Regions from separate parts of the Shewanella sp. GD04112 genome, predicted to be linked through region 1. Evidence: predicted binding sites of a transcription regulator. Region 1 holds the regulator's gene; each other region holds the start of a gene.

Region 1 (4,192 bases):
CATCAGCCCTGGTGAACCCATACAGACATTGTCCACCAGTTTTTTAGAACTCGATCTCAACACTATGATAATGACCTCTGACCGCATCATTTACGTCACAGGGAAAGATTTTAATATTCAAGGGCAAGGCCTTTATGCCGACCTTAACGCGCAGGAAGTGCAATTGACCAGTCAGGTAGTAGGAACCTATGAAGCAAAATAACATATTACTTGCCGGCCTAATGCTAATCACCAGCATGAGCGCCTTCGCCAAGGTCGGTGACTTACAGCAAGAAGTGAAAATTAAAGCCGTTAGCCAAACTGCGGACATTAAAAACAACCAGATCATTTTCTTCGGTCCGGTTGAAGTCACCCAAGGCTCGATTAAAATCCATGCGGATCAACTACGTGCATTTTCTGCCGAAGGGGAAAACAGCAAGATTTTAGTGGCAACGGGGAATCCTGCGACTTACAGCCAAATTCTCGACGATGGACGCCCAGCTTCGGCGAGCGCCAAAGAAATTCGCTACGAAATGGCGACCCGCACCCTGACCTTAACAGGCTCAGCGACCCTAGACCAAGCGGGTAGCCAAGTGACGGGTAACCTTATCCGTTACGATATTATTCAGCAGAAACTAATCGCTGAGAGCACGGGTAGCGGCGATGATCGCGTGATTACCATTATTCAACCTGACAACTATCAGGAAGAGCTCAAGAATCAGCCAGCGGACAAACCTGTGAAAAAACAGGATTCTAAATGACCCAAATCACCTTAAAAGCACAGAATCTCGCTAAGAGTTATAAGAGTCGTCAGGTTGTGAAAGATGTCAGTCTGACGGTCAAAACGGGTCAAGTCGTCGGCCTACTCGGCCCAAACGGCGCAGGTAAAACCACCACCTTTTACATGGTCGTGGGCTTAGTCAAAAGTGATAAAGGCCATATCTTTATCGACGATGATGATTTAACTGCCGATCCTATGCACCTGCGCGCCCGCAAAGGCATTGGTTACCTGCCACAGGAAGCCAGTATCTTTCGCAAGCTGACCGTGCACGACAATATCATGGCGGTACTGCAAACCCGTAAAGAGCTCAATCGCGATCAACGCGAAGAAGAGCTGGAACATCTGCTCGAAGAGTTCCATATCACCCATATTCGCGATAGCCAAGGCATGTCGTTATCGGGCGGTGAACGTCGCCGCGTCGAAATTGCCCGCGCCTTAGCGGCCAATCCTAAGTTTATTCTGCTCGATGAACCCTTCGCCGGTGTCGACCCGATTTCGGTTATCGATATCAAGAAAATCATCGAACAACTCAAGAGCCGAGGCCTTGGGGTACTGATCACAGACCACAATGTGCGCGAAACCTTAGACGTCTGTGAACATGCTTACATTGTCAGTCACGGAAACCTGATTGCCGAAGGAACTCCCGCAGAGATCTTAGACAATCAGCAAGTTAGGGCTGTGTACTTAGGTGAACAATTCAGGCTATAGTTACTTAAACAGAGCCAATTAGCCTTGAATTTTGGCTTATCAGCACCATCAATATGATAACAAGCGGCCTAAATTCAAAATAATAACGTAGGGATCAGCGGTAACATGAAAGCGTCACTCCAGCTCAAACTGGGTCAACAGTTAACCATGACGCCACAACTTCAACAGGCCATTCGTCTGTTGCAATTGTCGTCATTGGAACTGCAGCAAGAGATCCAGCAAGCCTTAGACTCTAATCCTCTTCTCGAGCTGGAAGAGGAGCAATTCGACGCGCCTACCGAACGTAAGCAAGATATCGCCGATACCGACTTTAGCGAAACGACAGCTCAGCCACAGGAACAAGACAATTCCACCGTAGACATTGCCGAGTCGCTGACCAAAGAATCCCTGCCCGAAGAACTCCCCATGGACACCACTTGGGATGAAGTCTTTACCGCATCACCAAACTCAGGTGCTGGCGCCAGCCGTGAAGATGACATGCCCTTCCAAGGGGAAACCAGTGAAGGCCTGTACGAACATTTAGAATGGCAGAAAAACCTCACGCCCTTCTCTGAAACCGATTTAGCCATCGCCACCGCGATTATTGATGCCATCGACGATCAGGGTTATCTCACTCAAAGTACTGAAGATATCCTCGAGGCCATGGGCAATCCAGAGATAGAACTGGATGAAGTCGAAGCCGTACTCAAGCGCATTCAACACTTCGATCCCGTTGGTGTCGCCGCAAGGGATTTAAGCGAATGTCTGCTTATCCAACTCTCCCACTTTGCGCCGGATACTCCACACCTCGAAAACGCCCGCATGTTGATCAAAGATCATTTAGATCTGATCGCCGCCCGCGACTTTAGATTGTTAATGCGTAAGACCAAGCTTAAGGAAGATGATCTGCGCGATAGCATTGCCCTCATCCAAACCTTAAACCCTCGCCCCGGCTTACTCATCACCCCTGTTGATGAAGAATATGTCATCCCCGATGTGTCGGTATCGAAGAAAAATGGCCGCTGGGTGGTCGAGTTAAACCCGGACTGCATGCCAAAAATCAATGTTAATCAACAATATGCAGCCATGGCACGCAGCACTAAAAGCCAAGCCGATAGCCAATTTATCCGCGGGCATCTGCAAGAAGCCAAGTGGTTTATCAAAAGCCTTGAAAGCCGTAACGAAACACTGCTCAAGGTGGCAAACTGCATAGTGCAATATCAACAGGGCTTCTTCGAATACGGTGAAGAAGCCATGAAACCTATGGTCCTAAACGATATCGCCGAGGCGGTAGAGATGCATGAGTCCACCATTTCACGGGTGACCACACAAAAATACATGCATACCCCAAAGGGACTTTTTGAACTAAAATATTTCTTCTCAAGCCACGTCGGGACTGATGATGGCGGTGAGTGCTCATCCACGGCAATCAGAGCCTTCATTAAGAAACTGGTTGCAGCGGAAAACCAGAAAAAACCATTAAGCGACAGCAAGATGGCACAACTTCTGGCAGAACAGGGAATTAACGTTGCGCGCAGAACCATTGCGAAGTACCGAGAGGCGATGCTTATTCCCCCTTCCAATCAGCGTAAAAGTTTATAGCCTAAAGTGGAAATCGGAGGACGTTTATATGCAAATAAACCTGAGTGGACACCATATCGAGATTACTGAATCGTTACGGGCTTATGTTGAGGAAAAGTTTTCAAAACTTGAACGTCATTTCGAACAGATCAATAATGTGCACGTTGTGCTCAATGTTGAGAAAATGCAACAAATTGCCGAAGCGAGAATAAACCTCACCGGTGGTGAAGTCTTCGCGACTTCAGAGCATGCAGATATGTATGCTGCCATAGACGTCCTGATCGACAAGCTTGATCGTCAGGTTATTAAACACAAAGAGAAGTTAACAAAACACTAGCAATGGAACTTCGTACCATACTGCGGCCGGAATGCACGACCTGCGCCACTCCGGGCAGTAAGAAAAAGGTACTGGAACTTATCAGCGACTTAGCCGCTGCCCAGTACCCCACCCTCTCATCTCAAGAGATCTTCGAAAGCCTAGTGGCGCGCGAAAAGATGGGGAGCACAGGTATAGGTAACGGCATCGCCATTCCACATGGTCGATTAACCGATATAACACAACCCATAGCCATATTGGTGAAATGTGAGGAGCCGATAGCCTTTGATGCTATCGATAAACAACCTGTCGACATTTTATTTGCGCTGCTAGTGCCTGCTGACCAATGTCAACAGCACTTAAGCACTTTGTCCTGCATGGCTGAAAAGCTCAGCGACAAGCAAATATTGAAGCAATTGCGCAAGACGCATGATGAAACGGAACTCTATCAGGTAATCACTGGATGAAACTGGTCATAGTGTCAGGGCGCTCAGGCTCAGGCAAATCGGTCGCACTAAGAGTGCTGGAAGATCTCGGCTACTATTGTGTCGATAATCTTCCTTTGCCGCTGATTGGCAGCTTACTCGAACAGCTCAAGGGCAGTAACGATCTCGTCGCCATCAGCGTCGACGTGCGTAACCTGCCGGAGCAAGACAAGGTACTCGTCAAACAGCTTGCTAGCCTGCCAGAGGGCACTGAACTTACCAGCTTCTTCTTAAACTCCAGCGATAAAGTACTGCTAAAGCGCTACAGCGAGACTCGGCGCTTACATCCCTTATCTAAGAGCCGAGTATCACTGCAGGAAGCCATTAAGCTTGAAGGCAAGTTGCTCGAGCCCCTGTCACAGC
Region 2 (4,192 bases), 730 kb from region 1:
ATGATGGTTTCGGCCATCGTGCTGCCGGGCTTGGGTATTGGCCTCATTGTGGCGGTGTTCCAAGCCGCGACCTCAATTAACGAACAGACTTTAAGCTTTTTGCCTCGACTGATAGTGACCTTACTAGCCTTGATGGTTATGGGACACTGGTTAGTGCAAACCCTCATGGATTTCTTTATCGAAATGGTTAACCGCATTCCCCAAGTGGTGGGCTAATCCGATGGAGCTGCTGCTCGACACCTTAATGCAAACCATCGCTTCTTACATGTGGCCATTGTTTCGCGTGACCAGCATGTTGATGGTCATGGTGGTGTTTGGTGCTACGACAACCCCGACTCGAGTTCGTTTACTCTTAGCGGTGGCTATCACTCTGGCCATTGCGCCAGTATTACCGCCCGTTAAGGATGCGGAGCTCTTTTCCTTAAGCGCTGTTTTTATTACCGCTCAGCAAATTATTATTGGCGTCGCCATGGGCTTTGTGACTCAAATGGTGATGCAAACCTTTGTGTTAACGGGCCAGATCATCGGTATGCAAACCAGCTTAGGTTTTGCCTCTATGGTCGATCCGGGTTCTGGCCAACAAACGCCAGTGATAGGCAACTTCTTTTTGTTGCTCGCGACGTTGATTTTTCTCGCCGTCGATGGACACCTGTTGATGATCCGAATGTTAGTCGCCAGTTTTGAGACCTTACCGATTTCGAATCAAGGGTTAAGTTTGACGAGTTATCGCGCGCTAGCGGAATGGGGCTCCTATATGTTTGGCGCGGCATTGACCATGTCGCTCTCGGCGATTATTGCCTTGCTACTGGTTAACTTATCCTTTGGGGTAATGACTCGCGCCGCGCCGCAGCTGAACATTTTCTCGATAGGTTTCCCAATCACTATGATTGGTGGACTGCTCATTTTGTGGTTAACCTTGACCCCCGTAATGGCCCATTTCGAAGAGGTTTGGGCGTCGGCACAGCTTTTGCTTTGTGATATTTTAGGGCTTCAGTGTCAAGCCGACGGCATACTTTAACCGGATAGGAACGCGTAATGGCTGAAGAAAGTAGCGGCGAACGCAGCGAGGAACCCACCGGGAGGCGCCTCGAACAGGCGCGAGAAAAAGGGCAGGTAGCCCGTTCAAAAGAGTTAGGTACTGCGACCGTGTTGCTTTCGGCTGCGACAGGCTTGTATATGCTCGGGCCTGGGATTGCGAAGGCGCTGTCCAATGTGTTTGAGCGCGTTTTTACCATGGATCGCGCTGCGATTTTCGATACGAACCAGATGTTTAATGTATGGGGCGTCGTGGGAAGCGAGATTGGCTGGCCGTTACTCAAGATTATGTTACTGATTGTCGTGGTGGCATTTATCGGTAACGTATCCCTTGGCGGGATGAACTTCTCCACCCAAGCCATGATGCCTAAGGCCAGCAAAATGAGCCCGATTGCGGGCTTTAAACGGATGTTTGGTGTGCAGGCCTTGGTTGAATTAACCAAAGGGATTGCTAAGTTTTCTGTGGTAGCCATCGCGGCTTATTTACTACTCAGTCATTATTTTAACGATATTTTACTCCTGTCAGCCGATCATCTCCCCGGTAACGTCCATCATGCGCTGGATTTGTTAGTGTGGATGTTTATTCTGCTTTGCTCCTCCGTCTTAGTCATCGTGGTGATCGATGTGCCATTTCAGATCTGGAATCACAACAAACAGCTGAAAATGACTAAGCAGGAAGTGAAAGACGAGTATAAAGATACCGAAGGTAAACCTGAGGTCAAAGGGCGAGTACGCCAAATGCAGCGTGAGTTAGCGCAGCGACGCATGATGGCCGAAGTTCCCAATGCGGATGTGATTGTGGTGAACCCTGAGCATTATGCGGTGGCCATTAAATACGATGTGAAGCGCTCTGCAGCGCCTTTTGTTATCGCTAAAGGTGTGGATGAAGTCGCGTTTAAAATCCGCGAAGTGGCAAGGGCACATAACATTGCGATTGTCTCTGCACCACCGCTGGCGCGGGCAATTTATCACACCACTAAGCTTGAGCAGCAGATCCCTGAGGGCCTATTTACCGCGGTGGCACAGGTTCTGGCTTATGTGTTCCAGTTACGCCAGTACCAAAAAGGTCGTGGCCGTAAACCTATTCCAATCCCTGCTAATCAACCCATCCCTGACGAGCTGAAACACTAGTTAAGTGTTAGGTTAACGAAGAGATAGTTCACAGAGATAAAACCACGACTTGAAGCGCTAGTGGTTGGCGCGTTTTTTGCTTCCAGGCTGTTATACGTCAAAGTTTAGGTATCTGTGAATGGATGTTAAAGCCTCCCTAGGCCAAGTAAAACAGTTGAAACTGAGCTCTTTCAAGGGCATAGGTACGCCAATGCTAGTGCTTGCGGCATTGGCTATGATTGTATTGCCTATCCCGCCGTTTCTACTCGACGTTTTATTTTCTTTTAACATTGCCTTGGCTTTGATTGTTCTTCTTGTCGCGATTTATACCGACAGACCCTTAGACTTTGCTGCTTTTCCAACTGTTTTATTAGTCGCGACATTGCTGCGACTCGCGCTTAACGTGGCATCGACCCGTGTGGTATTACTCGAAGGTCACAATGGTGGTGACGCCGCCGGTAAGGTGATTGAGGCCTTCGGCTCCGTGGTGATTGGCGGTAACTATGCCGTGGGCCTAGTTGTATTTATCATCTTGATTATTATCAACTTTGCCGTTGTAACTAAAGGTGCTGGCCGTATTGCCGAGGTGAGTGCTCGCTTTACCTTAGATGCGATGCCGGGCAAGCAAATGGCCATCGATGCCGACTTGAACGCAGGTATTATTAATCAAGATCAAGCCAGAACCAGACGCGCCGAGGTGACCCGCGAAGCGGACTTCTATGGCGCAATGGACGGTGCATCTAAGTTTGTGAAGGGTGATGCGATTGCCGGTATCATGATCTTAGTTATCAACATTCTCGGTGGGTTTATTATCGGGATTGTGCAGCACGGTTTGACATTCTCCCAAGCCGTTGAAATTTATACCCTGTTAACCATTGGTGACGGTCTCGTCGCGCAAATTCCTGGTCTATTACTGTCAATCGCTGCGGCGTTGATGGTGACCCGTCAAAATGAATCTGGCGATATGGGCCAGATGCTGATCAGTCAGATGTTTGACAGTCACAAGTCGCTCAGTATTGCGGCTGGCGTACTCTTTGTCATGGGGATTGTGCCTGGCATGCCACATATGGCGTTTTTAAGCTTTGCCGTGATCACAGCTGGAGCCGCTTACTTTATCTTCAAACGTAATGAAGCCAAACGTACTAAAGCCCTTGAGCAAGTCAAAACGGGCCCAACGGAAAGAGCCGAAAGAGAACCTAAAGAACTTAGCTGGGACGATGTACACCATGTTGACACTATTGGTCTGGAAGTAGGTTACCGTTTGATCCCATTAGTCGATAAGGGACAAGGTGGGGAATTACTGAGCCGGATCAAAGGGGTACGTAAAAAACTTTCTCAAGAGCTGGGCTTCTTGGTGCCTGCGGTACATATTCGTGACAACCTCGATTTATCACCCAATGCCTACCGCATCTCGTTAATGGGCGTGGTGGTTGGAGAGGCGGATATTCGCCATGACTGCGAACTTGCCATCAACCCTGGCCAAGTTTATGGCAAGCTCGATGGTATCGAAACACGTGATCCAGCCTTTGGTCTCGAAGCCGTGTGGATTGCCCCTGAGCTGCGTGAACATGCACAAACCTTAGGTTATACCGTGGTGGATGCCGCGACAGTGGTGGCAACCCATATTAGCCAAATATTGACGAATAATGCGGCGAAACTCTTAGGCTACGAAGAAGTGCAACAACTGATGGATATGCTTGCTAAGCATTCGCCTAAGCTGGTGGATGGCTTTATTCCTGATGTGATGCCGCTCGGAAATGTCGTAAAAGTGATGCAAAACCTATTAAATGAAGGAGTTTCTGTCAGAGACTTGCGTACCATAGTGCAAACTTTGTTAGAATACGGCACTAAGAGTAACGATACTGAAGTGTTAACGGCGGCAGTGCGTATCGCATTGAAGCGCATGATAGTTCAAGAGATCTCGGGTCCTGAACTTGAAATACCTGTCATAACTTTGGCGCCAGAGTTGGAACAGATGTTGCATCAGTCAATGCAAGCAACCGGTGGCGATGGCCCAAATATCGAACCAGGTCTTGCAGAGCGTATG
Region 3 (4,192 bases), 190 kb from region 1:
CCGACCCAAGAAATAAACCAACGGTCACGACTGCTAAAACTCTTAAAGGGCAGCAAGCTGAGCCATACGGCTAACGGTCTGGCAAACAGGATCATCCCAAAGGCTAACGCTAAGCCCGGTAACCAAATATCCAACAAGTCAGACGGTGTGAGCAGCAGCCCTAATACGAGGAACATACCGATTTGGCTGACCCAAGTCATGCCATCCAACACGTTTAAGATTGAATGGCGACCACGAGTTGGCTTATTACCGAGGAAGAGACCGACGAGATAAATCGACAGAATGCCGCTACCGCCGAGTTTGTTCGAGGCGGCATAAATCATCAGGCCGCCACTGAGCACTAAAATCGAATACAAGCCTTCGGCAAGCTTGCTTAAATTCACCAACTTCCACAGCAGCCAACCCCCGCCGAGGCCGAGGAAAATCCCCAAGCCAAACTGCTTGATAAAGCTTATAAGCATAAAGCTTACGGATAACTCGGCGTCCACATTAGCGAGGATGGCAATCAGGGTCACGGTTAAAAACACCGCCATTGGGTCGTTACTGCCCGATTCGATTTCCAGTGTCGCGCCTACACGTTCGTTAAGGCTACGTCCCTTTAATAGTGAGAATACCGCCGCCGCATCGGTGGAGCCGACAATTGCCCCCACAAGCAAGCCTTGCAACCAGTGTAGGTCAAATAACCATGCGGCCATCACGCCCGTGATACTGGTGGTAATAGCGACCCCAAAGGTCGCCAGCGATAATGCTGGCCACAGTGCCACCCTAAAGCTCGCGACCCGCGTGCGCATACCGCCATCGAGCAAGATAATGGCTAAGGCTAAGTTACTGACAAGATAAGCGGTTGAGTAGTCGTCAAACAGAATGCCGCCGGGACCATCCTCCCCAGCTAAAATCCCTACAGCGAGGAAAATTAATAAGATAGGGATACCCAAGCGCGAAGACACGGGACTTAACAAAACACTCACAGCGGCAAGCAAGGCACCGATCAGAAAAAAACTATTGATGGAATCTGCATCCACACATGCCTCCTTAAATACAAGAGTGTTTAGTTAAACGATAAAGAAATCACCTAGATTAAAAATGACTCAATTGAAAATTTTTGTGTTTCTATACTAGCATAAAAAATGCAAATTAATGGAGTTTTAAATATTAAATTTCAAACATCTACATCCAAATCTTCAGTGAAAGGCCATTTTGACTAACTTTTACATAAAAACCAGTACAACCACAAACGCCTACCGAACATGAACCCAAGCTCATAAACAAGATAAAATCTATATTTATCAATATATTTTAAAATTTCATTCCATATAAACTCACTGTATACCGCCAAAATCGCGAGGATAACCATATAAAAATATGCTGTATTCGCTAAAAGTCGGCTTAAGTCCAGTTAAACTCTGCAATAACTTGAAAGCATAGATAAAATCACCTTTTCCATTGTGTTATCGACATACAAGCCTCTAAAGATGTCATAAAGACAATCACTGTCATATCAACAATCAACATTCAGTATCAAAAAGACAATCAAGCATAGGGTAAAATTTATATTCTTCTTTATTTTCAACAACAAAAAGGTTTGGCACGTATTACGCAATAGCAGGTGAAACGTATCAAAATGACGTTGCATCAAGGAGACTTATGAGCAAACAAAAACTCACCGCTATCGCACTGTTAGTTGTGCTGATTGCTTCATTCACTGTCCTGCTGAGCATCGGCAGTGAAATTTATCGGGAAAAACCGCCGATCCCCACTGCATTTACCGATGTAAATGGTCAGGTTGTGTTTAGCGAAAATGATATCGAACAAGGTCAATTGGTCTGGCGCTCCATGGGCGGCCATCAACTGGGTTCGGTTTGGGGACATGGCTCTTATGTTGCCCCCGATTGGACCGCTGACTGGTTACACAGAGAAGCCGAAGCTTGGCTCGATATTCGCGCTGAGCAGCAATATCAAACGCCGTTTGCCCAATTAAACTCCCAACAAAAGGCTGGGCTTGAGCAGGCATTAAGGGAAGATTTACGCCATAACAGCGTCGAGCCACAGGCCGATGGCACTGTGCTGATCCGCTTGTCCGACACTCGTATCGAGGCGATAAATAAGGTCGAGCAGCATTATTTATCCCTGTTTGGCAGCGATCCAGAACTCAGCAACCTTCGTGAACAATACGCCATGAAAGAAGGCACTGTGCCCGATCTAGTGCGCCGCGAACAACTCAATGCATTTCTCTTTTGGGGAGCCTGGGCGGCAATCACCGAGCGCCCCGATGCCCCCTATACCTACACCAATAACTGGCCCTTCGATCCCCAACTAGGCAATACACCGACCTCGGATAATATCGTCTGGTCGATACTCAGTATTGTGACCTTAATTGCGGGGATTGGCGGATTGATCTGGCACCATGCGAGCGGCAAGCATGAAAGCCTGCCCAAGCCCTCGGAGCAAGATCCGCTGTTTTTCACTAAACCCACCGCCTCACAAAAAGCCGTCGGCAAATACTTCATCACGGCAATAGGACTGTTCTTACTGCAAATTTTACTCGGCGGGATCACAGCCCACTATGCGGTTGAAGGCCAAGAGTTTTACGGTTTACCGATTTCAGAAATACTGCCCTACTCAGTGACTCGTACCTGGCACACCCAATTAGCGGTATTTTGGATAGCCACGGTCTGGTTAGGTACTGGGCTGTATATTGCTCCCGCCTTATCGGGTTATGAGCCTAAATATCAGCGTCTCGGCGTTAACGTACTCTGGGTAGCCTTAGTCGTCGTGGTGCTTGGCTCCATGGCGGGCGAATGGATTGGGGTGCAGCAGTATTTTGACCTCGATATGAACTTCCTCTTTGGTCATCAAGGATATGAGTACATAGATCTTGGCCGAGTATGGCAAATCTTACTCCTCGTCGGATTATTGATTTGGCTTGCCTTAGTCACCGCAGCCATCAAACCCGCCCTTAAAGTGCAAGGCGAGATGCGCCCTGTGATTTGGGTACTCTATGCCTCTTGCGTGGCAATTGGTTTGTTCTATGGCGCAGGCCTCTTTATGGGTAAACACGCCAACTTAGCGATTGCAGAATATTGGCGTTGGTGGGTAGTGCACCTGTGGGTTGAGGGCTTCTTCGAGACCTTTGCCACCGCCGTTATCGCCTTGATGTTGGTACGTTTAGGGTTAATCCGCGGTCGCAGTGCCAACGGTGCGGTGTTATTTACAACGGTGATCTTCTTAACCGGAGGTTTGATTGGCACCCTACACCACCTCTACTTTACTGGCACCCCGACCTCAGTGATCGCCTGGGGCGCCATCTTCTCCGCCTTAGAAGTCGTTCCCCTCGCCATAATTGGTTTTGAAGCGATGGAAACCTACCGTCTGCGTAAAGCCAGTGGCTGGATGCAACGTTATCACTGGACGATAATGTTCTTTGTGGCGACCGCGTTTTGGAACTTAGTCGGAGCAGGTATGCTGGGCTTCTTAATCAATCCACCTATCTCGCTCTATTACATTCAAGGATTAAACACCACGGCCACCCATGGTCACGCCGCCTTTATGGGCGTGTACGGTATGCTGGGCATGGGCTTGATGCTCTTCTGTCTGCGGGGCCTCACCGGCAATATGCAGTGGAATGACAAAATACTCAAAGGCGCCTTCTGGAGCCTCAACATTGGCCTAGCAGCTATGGTGTTCATGTCGTTATTACCCGTGGGGATTACGCAGTTTTTTGCCGTCATCGACCATGGATACTGGTTCGCCCGCTCACCAGAAGTGATCCATAGTCCACTGGTTGAAAAGCTGGTTTGGATGCGTATGTTTGGAGATATAATCTTCAGTATCGGCGGTCTCTTAATGGGTGCCTTCTTAATCGATTTGATAAGAAAAGCCCTGAATAAACCGGCCAAAGTGCAACAGGAAGTTTTACAAACAAATCACTAATCACAACGATTAATCCTGTCTGACCAAGGTGCCGTTTAGGCACCTTGGTTGCTTAGTTTGATGGCCTGCGCCGTTTATCGTTTACCACGCTTTTATAGCCTTACCGCATTAACGGTTAGCAGTGTCTAAACAACCTGTGTCAATATAACAATCAATGCTATAAATCAGGGGAACCTCGCTGCAGGAGTTTTTATGGCCCTAAGTCAAACTGACCTTACCCGTATCGCACTGGATATCACCTCTGGTTTAGCCCACAGAGACC
Region 4 (4,192 bases), 160 kb from region 1:
TCACACAGGCACCTTGGTCTAGCTTAGTGCTGAAAATTTATATTGGATTACAAACCTTAGGCCTGTCGGCATTGGGGATTACCGCGATTATCGCCTATCAAATTACCCCGCAAGACGTCAAAGTAGTGGTTGAAGGTCACAACATCCCTATGTTGCCCTTAGTCTTAAGCATCATCGCCTTATTGTTAGTACAGTATTGGGTAGCCTTTTCCCGCATCACCCATCATTATTTAACCGCAAAGGTAAAAGCGTAAGCTTGTTTATTGCTAAGCCCTTGTTTCTAGCCTAAGTTAACGGCTCCCTAAAAGACCTGATAAAGCCAGCCACTATGACTCATTTATCGCCTAGCGAACTCTCGATTCTCATTGTTGAGCCATCGGAAACCCAGCGCCGCATTATCATCAAGCGTTTACAGCAAGAAGGCATTATCAGCATCCAAAATGCCGCAAGTTTGACCCAAGCAAGGGAGTTGATTGCCCGCCACAAGCCGGATCTCATCGCCAGTGCCATGTATTTTGAAGATGGCACCGCGACCGAGTTTTTAAGCTACCTGCGCACCAACAGCGAATATAAAGACATTCAATTTATGTTGGTTTCGAGCGAATGTCGCCGCGAGCAATTAGAAATTTTCCGCCAGTCTGGCGTGGTCGCGATTCTGCCAAAACCTTTTAATGCCGAACACTTAGGTAAGGCGCTGAATGCGACCATCGATTTGCTCAGCCACGATGAACTCGACCTAAGTCACTTCGATGTGCATGACGTGCGTGTGCTCGTGGTCGATGACAGCCGCATGGCGCGCAATGTGATTAAACGTACCATTGGCAACCTTGGGATCAAGCAGATCACCGAAGCGGAAGATGGCGCTCAAGCCATTGAGTTAATGCGTAATAATATGTTTGACCTGATCATTACCGATTACAATATGCCCAGTGTTGATGGCCTAGCACTCACTCAATTTATCCGTAATGAAAGCCAGCAATCCCATGTGCCTATCCTAATGGTGTCTTCGGAAGCGAATGATGCTCACCTGAGCAATGTCTCTCAGGCGGGAGTCAATGCCCTGTGCGATAAACCCTTCGAACCCAAATTGGTGAAGCAGCTCTTATATCAACTGCTCGAAGAATAAAACCTAAGTCACGAATGGGGTAAATATTCTGCATTTTTGTTACTTATAGGACACAAGCCCGCAGCAAAGGGCTTTCCAACGGCTAAACCTTGTGGCATGTTAGGCACGCTGACTTAATAAATCTACGGAAAGAAGAGACAATAAAGATGAACAAAACTGAACTTATTGCCAAGATTGCAGAAAATGCCGATATCACTAAAGCTGAAGCAGCACGTGCATTGAAATCTTTCGAAGCAGCTATTACTGAATCAATGAAAAACGGTGACAAGATCTCTATCGTTGGATTTGGCTCTTTTGAAACCACGACTCGCGCAGCTCGTACTGGCCGTAACCCACAGACAGGTAAAGAAATCCAGATCGCTGAAGCCACTGTGCCTAAGTTTAAAGCGGGTAAAACCTTGCGTGATAGTGTGAACTAATTCGCTCGACATCATTCTATAAAACGCCTCCTTTGTGGGGCGTTTTTTTGCCCGGCGAAAAGCATGAAAGATGATTATTTGCACAAATACAGTGCGCGCACCGCTCCATTTTTGAGCATTTTAAAACATTTTATTAACAATGATTTTGTAACCATTTGTTTTTAATGATGTTCAAATAATGGCATGTGATTAGCAATTCCCTTATCAGAAAAAACCATGATGCACCAATGTCACCCGCTCGGTGGTGACATGAGTGAATCGATAAATAAGTCAATCGAGGGGATGAGAATGAGAAAATCACTGTACAGCGTTTTGGCATTATCGACGGGATTGTTACTAACCACCAACGCCTTTGCGGCCGTGTCCGGCAATATTGGCGGCACGTCTAACTATCTATGGCGCGGGGTCACTCAAACCAATGATTCGGTCGCTATCCAAGGAGGCATAGACTACAGCCATGACTCCGGATTCTATGCTGGCACTTGGGCATCGAATGTCGACTTTGGCGACGATACAAGCTATGAGTTGGATCTCTACGCAGGCTACGGCGGCAACATCACCGAAGACCTCAGCTACGATATTGGTTACCTCTACTACGCTTATCCCGATGCCGAAGGCAGCATCGATTTTGGTGAACTGCACGGCGCTATCACCTGGAAATGGTTTGAACTCAGTTACTCACAGGTGATCAATGCGGGTGATGATGTCGCAGCCGAGCCATTAGATAACAAGGATATGAGTTACCTTGCGGCCACAGCATCTTTCCCGCTGACGGATAAACTCAGCCTGTCTTTGCACTACGGCTACTCCAGTGGCGATGTGGTTGAATCTTGGTTTGGCGAAGATAACTACGCAGATTACAACGTTACTCTGAGTGCCGATACCAGCATGGGAACCGTGTCATTTATGGTGTCAGATACAGATCTGCAGGGTGATGATGCCAAGGTAGTTTTAGGCTATTCCTACGGCTTTGATTTATAAGATTAAGCGCGAGTAAAACAAAAACGTCGCGATAATCGCGGCGTTTTTTATTAGGCAATCACGGCGCGATTCGATTTACGCGCCGATACCATCTTCTCAATGTACTCTACGATGGGTTCAGTGACCGAGATCCCCGTGGTCTGTTCAATCCCTTCAATACCGGGCGCCGAGTTCACCTCAAGGATCAACGGACCGCGATTCGAGCGTAAAATATCGACGCCCGCCACCACTAAGCCCATGGCTTTCACTGCGGCGACCGCCATCTTGCGCTCCGCAGGGGTGATTTTCACTTTTTCACCGCAGCCACCTAAGTGCAGGTTAGAGCGAAAATCTCCTTCGGGTCCTTGGCGCTTCATCGAAGCCACCACTTTATCGCCGACCACAAAACAGCGAATATCGCTGCCGTTGGACTCCTTAATATATTCCTGCACCATAATATTGGCTTTCAGCCCTAAAAAGGCTTCGATCACGCTCTCGGCAGCGGTTTTAGTTTCGGCCAATACCACGCCAATCCCTTGTGTGCCTTCCAGCAACTTAATCACTAAGGGCGCGCCGCCCACCATGTTAATCAAATCGGGAATATCATTAGGTTTATTGGCAAATCCAGTAATAGGCATGCCAATGCCTTTGCGAGAAAGTAATTGCAGCGCGCGTAACTTGTCCCGTGAACGCGCGATTGAAATAGAGTCATTGGCGGCAAATACCCCCATCATTTCGAACTGGCGCACTACCGCGCAGCCATAAAAGGTCACGCTGGCGTGAATGCGCGGGATAATGGCATCGAACCCCGTTAATTCTTGGCCTTGGTAATGAATGCTCGGCTTGATGGAGTTGATATTCATGTAGCAATTCAAGGTATTAATAACCACAGCCTCATGACCACGGCTCTCGCAGGCCGCCACTAGGCGTCGGGTGGAATACAACTCAGGGAACTGGGATAAGATACCTATTTTCATTGCCAAATGACCAAATTAAACACTGTGATTGAAGCTCTGTGCACACTGCATCAGAAAGGGGCGCTGATATTTGTCTATTGCTGAGTGTAAAGCAAGAAAATATTCCTCACCAGACGAAAACCTCAGCCTTAGCCAAACGTAAGATAATCTTCACAATTTAGGGTCATTATTTTGTAAGTAGTGGAGTAATGTACTTGGCCTCAAATTCGCTCGCTTCTAAGGGCCGCGAAAATAAATACCCTTGGAGCACATTGCAATTTCGTGCGGTGCAAAACTCGGCTTGTTCAGCCGTTTCAATGCCTTCGGCAACCGATGTCACGTTAAAACCATAGGCGAAATTGAGTAATGCCGCGAGTAACCGCGTATCTTTGTCATCCTTATCGTAGGAGGCAATAAAGCTCTTATCAATTTTTAATACACTGATTGGAAAGAGTTTTATATGTTCTAGGGATGAAAAGCCTGTACCGAAGTCATCGAGTGCAAATCGCACTCCAAGTTGCGCAATTCTATCGAGCACCTTGGCATGTTCATGGGGTTCTTCAATTAAGCTGTTTTCGGTAATCTCAAGCTCTAGCGCTTTCGCATCTAATCCGGTCACCTCGAGGGCATGGACAATTTTTTCATATAGATCAATGTGTCCAATTTGCGATGCCGACAAATTCACTGCAATGGTAAAGCTATGTCCAACGGGGATTAACCGCGTGAGCCAT

Evidence for each region. The regulator sigma-54, encoded in region 1, starts transcription at its own class of promoters, with help from an activator protein. The targets are predictions, from matches to a motif close to GTTGGCACGNNNNTNGNNT.
Region 2: the regulator sigma-54 is predicted to act here: its motif matches at 2,230-2,248, upstream of flhA (flagellar biosynthesis protein FlhA).
Region 3: the regulator sigma-54 is predicted to act here: its motif matches at 1,582-1,600, upstream of N7386_RS04315 (nitric-oxide reductase large subunit).
Region 4: the regulator sigma-54 is predicted to act here: its motif matches at 1,723-1,741, upstream of N7386_RS02775 (TorF family putative porin).

The regions. Positions count from the first base shown of each region.
Region 1 is NZ_JAOEAL010000001.1:783,603-787,794, reverse strand. It holds gene lptC (LPS export ABC transporter periplasmic protein LptC) at 1-202, shown strand, start outside; gene lptA (lipopolysaccharide transport periplasmic protein LptA) at 189-740, shown strand; gene lptB (LPS export ABC transporter ATP-binding protein) at 737-1,468, shown strand; gene N7386_RS03455 (RNA polymerase factor sigma-54) at 1,574-3,049, shown strand; gene hpf (ribosome hibernation promoting factor) at 3,078-3,365, shown strand; gene ptsN (PTS IIA-like nitrogen regulatory protein PtsN) at 3,368-3,811, shown strand; gene rapZ (RNase adapter RapZ) at 3,808-4,192, shown strand, end outside.
Region 2 is NZ_JAOEAL010000001.1:1,514,635-1,518,826, forward strand. It holds gene fliQ (flagellar biosynthesis protein FliQ) at 1-216, shown strand, start outside; gene fliR (flagellar biosynthetic protein FliR) at 221-1,018, shown strand; gene flhB (flagellar biosynthesis protein FlhB) at 1,036-2,166, shown strand; gene flhA (flagellar biosynthesis protein FlhA) at 2,285-4,192, shown strand, end outside.
Region 3 is NZ_JAOEAL010000001.1:971,970-976,161, reverse strand. It holds gene N7386_RS04320 (potassium/proton antiporter) at 1-1,022, opposite strand, end outside; gene N7386_RS04315 (nitric-oxide reductase large subunit) at 1,645-3,930, shown strand; gene norR (nitric oxide reductase transcriptional regulator NorR) at 4,123-4,192, shown strand, end outside.
Region 4 is NZ_JAOEAL010000001.1:627,517-631,708, reverse strand. It holds gene N7386_RS02790 (hypothetical protein) at 1-254, shown strand, start outside; gene N7386_RS02785 (response regulator) at 329-1,126, shown strand; gene N7386_RS02780 (HU family DNA-binding protein) at 1,273-1,545, shown strand; gene N7386_RS02775 (TorF family putative porin) at 1,834-2,526, shown strand; gene rimK (30S ribosomal protein S6--L-glutamate ligase) at 2,577-3,482, opposite strand; gene N7386_RS02765 (GGDEF domain-containing response regulator) at 3,649-4,192, opposite strand, start outside.